3 regions of the Massilia sp. MP_M2 genome follow, and region 2 is predicted to be linked to each of the others. Evidence: predicted binding sites of a transcription regulator. Region 2 holds the regulator's gene; each other region holds the start of a gene.
What was found. The regulator LexA, encoded in region 2, represses DNA repair genes until DNA is damaged. The targets are predictions, from matches to a motif close to ACTGTATNNNNATACAGT.
Positions count from the first base shown of each region.

Region 1 (3,277 bases), on a different contig from region 2:
AGCGACAGCGCCAGGAAGTGCGTAAACAGGCTGACCCAGTCGTGCCAGGTGAACACCAGCTGCGGCGCGCTCATGGCTTGAACCTGCGCCAGGCCAGCACGCAGCCCAGGCCACCAAGGCCGAACACGACCGTTGCCAGCGGCACCCGCACCCAGGCCAGCAGCACGAAGCCGAGCACGGCGATCAGCACGCAGGCCACGAGCGGCAGCACGTTCTTGCCCAGCGCGGCCGCCATCTTCAGGCCGGTGGCCGCCACCAGCCCCGCGGCCACGGCCGCCATGCCGCGCAGCGCGCCCTGGACCGCCGGCATGTCGGCGAAGCGGGCATAGACCAGGGCCAGCGCCAGCACCACGACCAGTGGCGCGGCCAGCAAGCCGGCCAGTGCGCTCATCGCGCCGGCCAGGCCGAAGTGGCGCTGGCCAATCATCATCGCCAGGTTGCACACGTTCGGCCCCGGCAAGATCTGCGCGACCGACCATTCTTCGATGAATTCTTCATTGCTCAGCCAGCGTTTGCGCTCGACCATTTCGCGCTGGATCACGGCCAGCACGCCGCCAAAGCCCTGTAGCGCAATCAGTGTGAATGAGACGAACAGGTCGGTGCACGATTCGGGAACGGGGTGGCTGGTGGCCGGTGCGCCCGGCTGCGCGCTCGGGGAGGGAAGGGGCGAAGGACTCATCCCGTTATTATCGCTGCTGCGCGGTATCCGCGCTTTCCACGAGCAATGTATTCGCACATTGATACAGCTTTGCCATTGACTTTGCATCTGCTTGGCCAATAATCGTGGTGCATGACACATCCACCATGATCGGAGATCAGCGATGAAATTACCGCACACGCAAGACATCCATCCATGCGTTGCCGGCGCGTCCGAGCTGCGATCCAATGCTGGCCAGCGTGATGTCGTCACGCGCGGGATTGCCACATTGGGCGAGCTCGGCGTCGTGCCGGCGGTCGAATACCTGAAGTCCAACGGTGTAAGGGCGAAGGTCATCGAGCGCGTGCTGCTTGAACCCGAACGGCGCCGCGCGCTGGCGTGATCTGCACGGTGGCGCGCTCGCTGTCAAGGGTGCGACTGCCTTTGTTTGCGCCCAATGTGCAGTTGTCACCGTCGTTGCCTTCCCAATAGGCAAATTGTTGAAAGCCGCCCCGCAGGCCGTGTTCAGCCTGTCAAGCCCCCTCTTTTCCACATAGTTATTCACAGACTTTGTGGATATCCAGAAAAGGTTTTATTTGTCCGGGGCTTACCGATGGCACTTCAGGTCGGGCCTGATCTTGCGAGCGGGCAAGCATGATGGTCGTGCGATTTAGCGCTTGCGGACCGATACTGGATAAATGTACAGTATCGCTTTCTCCGCTTGCCACTCCATGACCACCGCTACCGCCGCGCCCGCCATCGAAGACCCGTTCGCCAGCCTGAATCCGGCGCAGCGCGCCGCGGTCGAGCACGATATCGGTGTGGAGGCGCCGCGCCCATTGCTGGTGGTGGCCGGTGCGGGCTCCGGCAAGACCAACACGCTGGCGCATCGCGTGGCGCGCCTGATCGGGGCCGGCGCCGATCCGCAGCGCATCCTGCTGCTGACCTTTTCACGCCGCGCGGCTGGCGAAATGACCCAGCGGGCCAGCGGGGTCCTGCACCGGCTGCTGGGCCGCGCCAGCTCGGCCCGGTCCCAGGCGCCGGTGGCGCTGCCCTGGGCCGGCACCTTTCACAGCATCGGCGCGCGCCTGCTGCGCGAATTCGCCGGGCGCATCGGCCTCGATCCGCAATTCACGATCCACGACCGGGGCGACGCCGAAGACCTGATGGGCATGGTGCGCCACGAGATCGGCCTGTCCCGCACCGAAAAACGCTTTCCCATGAAAGGCACCTGCCTGTCGATCTATTCGCGCGTGGTCAATAGCCGCGATCCGCTCGATCAGGTCTTGCAGGCGTATTTCCCGTGGTGCGCAGAATGGGAGGCCCAGCTCAAGACGCTGTTTGGCGCGTATGTCGACGCCAAGCAGGAGCAAAACGTGCTCGACTATGACGACCTGCTGCTGTTCTGGGCCGAGATGGCAGCCGACCCGGTACTTGGGGCTGAATTAGGCAGCTGGTTCGACCATGTTCTGGTCGACGAGTACCAGGATACCAACCGTCTGCAGGCCGCGATCATCACCGGCATGAAACCCGATGGCAGGGGCGTGATGGTGGTCGGCGACGATGCCCAGTCCATCTATGGTTTTCGCGGCGCCACCGTGCGCAACATCCTCGACTTCGCGGGCCAGTTCACGCAGCCGGCGCACGTGATCACGCTCGAGCGCAATTACCGCTCGACGCAGCCGATCCTGGACGCGTCCAACGCCGTCATTGGCGCCGCGCTCGAGCGCCACGCCAAGACACTCTGGACCGACAAGGCATCGACCATCAAGCCGCAACTGGTTCTGATTCCCGACGAAGCCGAGCAGGCGCGCTGGGTCTGCAGTCGCATCCTCGAGCAGCGCGAAGAAGGCGTGCCGCTCAAGTCACAGGCGGTGCTGTTTCGCGCAGCCAGCCACAGCGCCGCGCTCGAACTCGAACTCATGCGGCGCAACGTTCCGTTCGTCAAGTTCGGCGGCCTGAAATTCCTGGAGGCCTCGCATATCAAGGATCTGCTGGCACTGCTGCGTTTTGCCCAGAACCCGAGCGGTCGTCTGGCCGGCTTTCGTGTGCTGCAACTGATTCCGGGAATCGGACAGGCCACCGCCACGCGCGTGCTCGATGCGGTGGGCGAGAGCAGCGATGTTGCCGCCACGCTGGCGGCGTTCCTCGTGCCGGCGCGCTGCAGCGGCGAGTGGCAAGCGTTCTGCGCGTTATACGCGCGGCTGCGCACGCCTGGCCTGCGCTGGCCGCAAGACCTCGAGCTGGCGCGCGACTGGTACGCACCGCACCTGGAGCGGCTGCACGACGATTTCCAGGTGCGCGCGCTCGACCTCGACCAGCTCGTCGCGCTGTCGGCTGGCCATGCCAACCGCGAGAGTTTCTTGGCCGATATCACGCTCGACCCGCCCGAAGCGACGAGCGACCGCGCCGGCCCGCCCTTGCTCGACGACGATTACGTCATCCTCTCGACCATTCATTCAAGCAAGGGGCAAGAGTGGAAAACGGTGCACGTGCTCAATGTCGTCGATGGCTGCATACCGTCGGACATGGCCACTGGAAAGCAGGACGATATCGAGGAAGAGCGGCGGCTGCTGTATGTGGCCATGACACGGGCGCGCGAGAACCTGCACCTGATCGTGCCGAACCGTTTCTTCATCA
Region 1 covers NZ_JBCHJF010000007.1:154,564-157,840, reverse strand. The annotation lists gene RCH14_RS16075 (chromate transporter) at 1-74, opposite strand, end outside; gene RCH14_RS16070 (chromate transporter) at 71-679, opposite strand; gene RCH14_RS16065 (hypothetical protein) at 822-1,040, shown strand; gene RCH14_RS16060 (ATP-dependent helicase) at 1,369-3,277, shown strand, end outside.
Region 1: RCH14_RS16060 (ATP-dependent helicase) is a predicted target of LexA. The motif match lies at 1,327-1,344, and genes of this name have one in related genera.

Region 2 (3,277 bases):
CTGTATCTAAATTGCCGGGTTAAGCGGCACTGAAATCAATGATGTGAAACACCAGGGCTTTGCTGTTGCGATTTTTCCGTGCAAGAAATCCGTTGAACCTGTAGCTGGCGCCAAGTTCGGCGCTGGCAAACCTGCCCGAAATCTCGCCCGCGGCGAACGCGGGGACTTCGAACGCGACCGACCTTTCGACTCCGGCCTCTTCCTGCTGCGATTCGTGCATCAGGACGGCTGAAACGATTGGCACACCGGCCGGGGTGTAACGCAGTACGTCGCGCTCGGCGATGGTCGCCATGAGCTGGAGGTGGTTTGCGCTGTGCACCCGGTATTACTGGTTACTACGAATAACTGGGAAAAACTTAAGCAGCAGCAGGCGCTGGCGCAGCGGCTGGAGCGGCTGCAGGCGCAGCGGCTTCGGCACGGTGGCTCTTGGCTGCGTCTTCGCGCTGCACCGATTTCATCATCGGCGACGGTGCGGTTTCAGCTTTTTTCAGCTTGACGGTCAGGTGACGCAGAACCGCATCATTGAACTTGAATGCAGTTTCCAGCTCGACCAGGGTCTCGTTGTCGCATTCGATGTTCAGGCAGATGTAGTGTGCTTTTGGCAGCTTCTGGATCTGGTATGCCATCTGGCGGCGGCCCCAGTCTTCAACGCGATGGATGTTACCGCCGCGGCTGGTCACCGTGGTCTTGTAACGCTCGATCATCGCCGGGACTTGTTCGCTCTGGTCCGGATGGACGATAAACACGATTTCATAATGACGCATGCATTACTCCTTGAGGACGTTTAACAAATGCCCACCTCGGCGTCAAGACGAGTGTGGGAAGGGAAAGCCGGCAATTATAACCCGGATCTCGGTGGCTTGGAAAGCCCAATGACGCATTGCAGGCACGTTCAGCCCGTCTTGCGACAGATCTGACTCGACAATTCCGGGGTTTTGGCGCATGTTTGGACCCTGAATCGGGATTTTCGCGATATTTTTTGCGTTTCCCCTTGCGCGCGGCAGAATACTGTACAAAAATACAGGTTACACACATAACCGGTTGCTGTAACACATTTATGCTAAAGCTCACTGCACGGCAAGAACAGATCCTGAACCTGATCAAGGAAGCGATCGAGAACACCGGTTTCCCCCCGACCCGGGCTGAAATCGCTTCCGAACTTGGTTTCCGCTCGGCCAATGCGGCTGAAGAACATCTGCAAGCGCTGGCGCGCAAGGGCGCCATCGAAATTTCGCCGGGCACGTCGCGTGGCATTCGCCTGATCGGCGCGAGCGTCGAGGCGATTCCGATGCCGCCACCGTCGTTCATGTCGCTGCCGCTGGTCGGGCGCGTCGCGGCGGGCAATCCGATCCTGGCGCAGGAGCACGTCGAAGCCACTTACAACGTCGACGCCGCGATGTTCGCAGCGCGGCCCGATTTTCTGCTGAAGGTCAAGGGCTGGTCGATGCGCGACGCCGGCATCATGGATGGCGACTTTTTGGCGGTCAAGAAAATCGACAGCGCCAAGAATGGCCAGATCGTCGTCGCGCGCCTGGGCGACGAAGTCACGGTCAAGCGCTATCGCAAGACGGGTGATCTGGTCGAGCTGCTGCCAGAAAACCCCGACTTCAACATCATTGCCGTCTCGCCAGACGAAGAGTTTGCACTCGAAGGCCTGGCTGTTGGTCTGATGCGTAGCTGGAACTGATGCAAAGGCGCCGGCCTCTCCCTGCCGGCGCCCGTCCTGCCCTGCCTACTTCGACGCCTTCTTCACGACCGCATTGTGCTGGCTGACAAAGGCCTCGGTCGCACTGCGCCACGCGGCAAAATCGGCCAGGATCATCTTTGAATTGACCTTCGCGCCTTCCGCGATATTCTGCCGCACCTGCTCCAGGTAGGCTGCCGATGCCTCTGTTTCCTGCTTGTTCATCAGCTTGGCGATATCGGCCGGAATCTTCTTGGTCAATGGCGACTGCGCGTTCAGGTTCGTTACCATCTTGTTATAGCAATCCTGCCAGCCCGTCACCAGCTTGTTGACGCGATCGATCTCGTCGTTGACTTTCGACACGGCTGGAATGCGCGGCGACGGGCAACGGTATTCGCCCGACTGCAGCTCGGCGCCATCGTAGCCCTTGATCCAGTAATCGATCTCGGCGCGCTTGGTCACGCGCTGTTCCATCACGACCAGCGATTCGGCCGCGACCTTGTTGCCCTTGGCCGCCGACTTTTCGAACAATGCCTTGGCCGCCGCCTCGTCGACGGCGCCCGCTTCGCCATACCAGTACATCTGGCCCAGCTGCTGCTGCGCTTGTGGATTGCCGGCATTGGCCAGCTTGGTGTAGAGCTTGAGCGCGCCCGCGTAATCCTTCTTTTCGAACAGCGCATTGGCGTCTTCCAGCTCGCCCGCATAGGCAGTGCTGGCGATGCTCAGGGGCAGGTACAGGGACAGGCAGAGCAGGAAACGTTTCATGGGCATCCGAAGAAAATGACAAGCTGACGATGGCGCATCATAGCCCCCTTTTACAGCCAAACTCAACCGTAAAAATGACAAGGCCGGCATCGCGCCGGCCTTCTTTGCATGGCTTTACGCCACGCGGTAACGCCACGCGGTAACGCCACGCGGTAACGCCACGCGGTAACGCCGCGCGGTAACGCCGCGCGATACGCCGCGCGGTAACGCCGGGCGGTACGCCGTACTTACGCGTCCAGCGCCTGGCGGAAGTCTTCAACCAGGTCATCGGTGTCCTCGATGCCCACCGACACACGGATCAGCGACTCGGCAATGCCCATGCTGGCGCGGCGCTCGGCGCCCATCTCGAAGAAGATCGTGTGCGCCACCGGAATGACCAGCGTACGGTTGTCGCCCAGGTTCGACGCCGGAATCGCCAGCTGCAGGCGATTGAGGTAATCGAACGGATCGATGGCCTCGTGCAGCTCGAAGCTGAGCAGCGAACCACCGGCGCGAAACAGCGACGTGACAATACCATGCTGTGGGTGCGAGGCCAGGCCCGGATAGTGGACCTTCGCCACGCGCTCGTCAGCCTCGAGCATCGTGGCCAGCGCCAGTGCATTGGCGCAGGTACGCGTCATGCGCAGCGCCAGTGTCTCGGCGCCGACGGCGATGTGATGCGCCGCTTCCGGCCCAAGCGAGGCGCCGAAGTCGCGCAGCGCTTTCGCGCGCAGTTGCGCCATGCCCTGGGCCTGCGCCGGCTGCTTGCGAAAGTTCGGTGCGATGTTGGGGAAGGTGCTCCAGTCAAACAGCCCGGTATCAGTCAGCGCGCCGCCGAGCGCGATGCCG
Region 2 covers NZ_JBCHJF010000002.1:175,818-179,094, reverse strand. The annotation lists gene priB (primosomal replication protein N) at 20-319, opposite strand; gene rpsF (30S ribosomal protein S6) at 357-764, opposite strand; gene lexA (transcriptional repressor LexA) at 1,058-1,687, shown strand; gene RCH14_RS05590 (sel1 repeat family protein) at 1,733-2,449, opposite strand; gene RCH14_RS05585 (cystathionine gamma-synthase family protein) at 2,677-3,277, opposite strand, start outside.

Region 3 (3,277 bases), on a different contig from region 2:
GTGCTCGCGCTGCGACAGATAGCGCAGCGCGCGGCCTTTGAGACTGAGTACGGGTGTTCGCATGGATAACGTCAGCCCATCAGCGTGGCGCCGGGCGCCGGTGGCAAGCTGCTGCCACCGCGCCCCGCGCCAGGCTGATTATTCACTAACCGCCTGCACTTTCGGCTTGTCGGCGCCAACCGGCGCCGGTGGCAGCTCGCGCACACCCAGTGCGGTACGGACCTTGTTTTCGATCTCGCGCGCCAGGGCTGGACGGTCACGCAGGAACTGACGCGCGTTGTCTTTACCCTGACCGATACGCTCGCCGTTATAGCTGTACCACGAGCCCGACTTCTCGACGATTTTGTTATCTGCGCCAAGATCCAGAATTTCGCCTTCACGTGACGTGCCTTCGCCATAAAGAATGTCGAAGTGCGCTTCTTTAAATGGCGGGGCGATCTTGTTTTTGACGACCTTGACCTTGGTTTCGTTACCGATTACTTCGTCACCCGACTTGATCGAACCGGTACGACGGATGTCCAGGCGCACCGATGCGTAGAACTTCAGCGCGTTACCACCGGTGGTGGTCTCTGGGCTGCCGAACATGACGCCGATCTTCATGCGAATCTGGTTGATGAAGATCACCAGCGTGTTGGTGCGGTTGATCGAGCCGGTGAGCTTGCGCAGCGCTTGCGACATCAGGCGCGCCTGCAGGCCGGGCAGCGAGTCGCCCATGTCGCCTTCGATCTCGGCGCGTGGCGTCAGGGCCGCGACCGAGTCGATCACGACCAGGTCGACACTGCCCGAGCGCACCAGCGCGTCGGTGATTTCAAGCGCCTGCTCGCCGGTATCGGGCTGCGAGATCAGCAGTTCGCTCAGGTTGATGCCCAGCTTTTGCGCGTAAGTGACGTCGAGTGCGTGCTCGGCATCGATGAACGCGCAGGTGCCACCCAGCTTTTGCATCTGGGCGATGGTTTGCAGCGTCAGCGTGGTTTTGCCCGACGATTCAGGACCGTAGATTTCGACGATACGGCCGCGCGGCAGGCCACCGACGCCCAGCGCGATGTCCAGGCCCAGCGAACCGGTGGAGACCGTTTGCACTTCTTCGACCGGCGTGTTCGCATCCATGCGCATCACCGAGCCCTTGCCGAACTGCTTTTCAATCTGTGCCAGGGCGGCAGCCAGCGCCTTGCCCTTTTCAGCGGCGTTCAATGCGGTTTTTTTGTCGTCCATGGTGTACTTTCTGTCGTGGAGTAGGCAAGGTGTGGGCGGTCACGCGCACTTCAAGAGCCAGTACTGTATAAAAATCCAGTGGTTTTTGCAAGCGAAAAGACGTGGTTATTTTACCAACAATCGCTCGGGGCTCGCATTGTGACGACAAATCCAACACAATGAGAACCGGTTCGATCACGCCTGTTCGATGAACACGCGACAACGTCTATGAGAGGTGCCCCATGCGAATTCTGCTCGCCGAAGATGATAGCGTACTTGCCGACGGCCTGACGCGCTCCCTGCGCCAATCCGGCTATGCCATCGATTGTGTCAAGAACGGCCAGGATGCCGATACCGCCCTGTCCACGCAGGAATTCGATCTGCTCATTCTCGACCTGGGCCTGCCGAAAATGTCCGGGCTTGAAGTGCTGCGCCGCCTGCGCGCCCGCGCTTCGCTGCTGCCGGTCTTGATTCTCACCGCCGCCGATTCGGTCGAAAAGCGCGTCGAGGGCCTCGACCTGGGCGCCGACGACTACATGGCCAAGCCGTTCGCGCTGGTTGAACTCGAAGCGCGGGTGCGCGCGCTGACCCGGCGCGGCGCCGGCGGCGGCGCAGCGGTCGTGCGCCATGGCCCGCTGGTGTATGACCAGGTCGGGCGCAGTGCCTATATCAACGACCAGATGCTCGACCTGTCGGCGCGCGAACTGGGCCTGCTCGAAGTGCTGCTGGCGCGCACCGGGCGCCTCGTCTCCAAAGAGCAGCTGGTCGACCACTTGTGCGAATGGGGCGAAGAAGTCTCCAACAACGCCATCGAAGTGTATGTGCACCGCCTGCGCAAGAAGATCGAGGTCGGGGGCGTGCGCATCGCCACCGTGCGCGGCCTTGGGTATTGCCTCGAGAAATTCTCCGAGGCCAGCGCCGCTGCTGCTGCCGCGGCGGCCGCGAACGACGCCCGCATCGCCACCACCGCCGCCGACAAGTGAATGCCGGCTTCACGCCCGGGCCCGAGCCCGCGCAGCCGCAGCCGCAGCCGCAGCCGCAGCCGCAGCCGCAGCCGCAGCCGCAGCCGAACATGAACGTGCCGACGTCGTTCGAGCCGTTGTATGTTCCGCCCAATCCCGAGCCGGACGAAAATATCCGCCACTCGCTGTTCGGTGAAATCCTCGACTGGATGCTCGCGCCGCTGCTGCTGCTGTGGCCGATGAGCATCGCCATCACCTACCTGGTGGCGAAGTCGATTGCCAACCAACCGTTCGACGATGCGCTCGAAGACCGGGTCACGGTGCTGGGCCAGCAGATCCGCAGCGTGGGTGGCAAGACGGTCGGCCAGCTGCGCACTGCCGGGCGCGACATCCTGCGCGCCGACGACGTCGACAGCGTGTATTACCTGCTGGCTGGCCCGGATGGCGAACACCTGGACGGCGACCGTGACCTGCCGCGCCCGCGCGCCAACCGCGCCGGCGAGCCGGCCCGCAGCGGGACGGTCGAATTTCGCAACGACACCATCCACGGCACGCCGATCCGCGTGGCCTATGCCTATGTGAATCTCGATCCGCTGCACGAACGCACGGCCTCGCCGACGCCATCACTGGCGCTGGTGCAGGTGGCCGAAACGCTCGACAAGCGCGCACACCTGGCCAATGAAATCATCAAGGGCGTGATCCTGCCCCAGTTCATCATCCTGCCGGTGATCCTGGCGCTGGTCTGGTTCGCGCTCTCGCGCGGCCTGAGTCCGCTGGCCGAGCTGCAGCAGCGCATCCGCGCGCGGCCGCAGGACGATCTGTCGCCGATCGATCCGCGCCAGGTACCCGAAGAAATCTCGCCGCTGGTCGGCTCGTTCAACGACATGCTCGAACGCCTGGGCAAGACGGTGGAGATGCAGAAACGCTTCATCGCCGACGCCGCGCACCAGATGAAGACGCCGCTGGCCGGCATGCGCATGCAGTCCGAACTGGCCCTGCGCGAAGTCGACCCGGCCGAGATCCACCGCTCGCTCGAGCAACTGGCCAAGAGCTCGGAATCGGCCACCCGTCTGGTGAACCAGCTGCTGGCCCTGGCGCGCGCCGAGAACCAGCCGCAGGTGGGC
Region 3 covers NZ_JBCHJF010000004.1:275,533-278,809, forward strand. The annotation lists gene recX (recombination regulator RecX) at 1-63, opposite strand, end outside; gene recA (recombinase RecA) at 139-1,212, opposite strand; gene RCH14_RS11570 (response regulator transcription factor) at 1,434-2,174, shown strand; gene RCH14_RS11575 (sensor histidine kinase N-terminal domain-containing protein) at 2,264-3,277, shown strand, end outside.
Region 3: recA (recombinase RecA) is a predicted target of LexA. The motif match lies at 1,275-1,292, and genes of this name have one in related genera.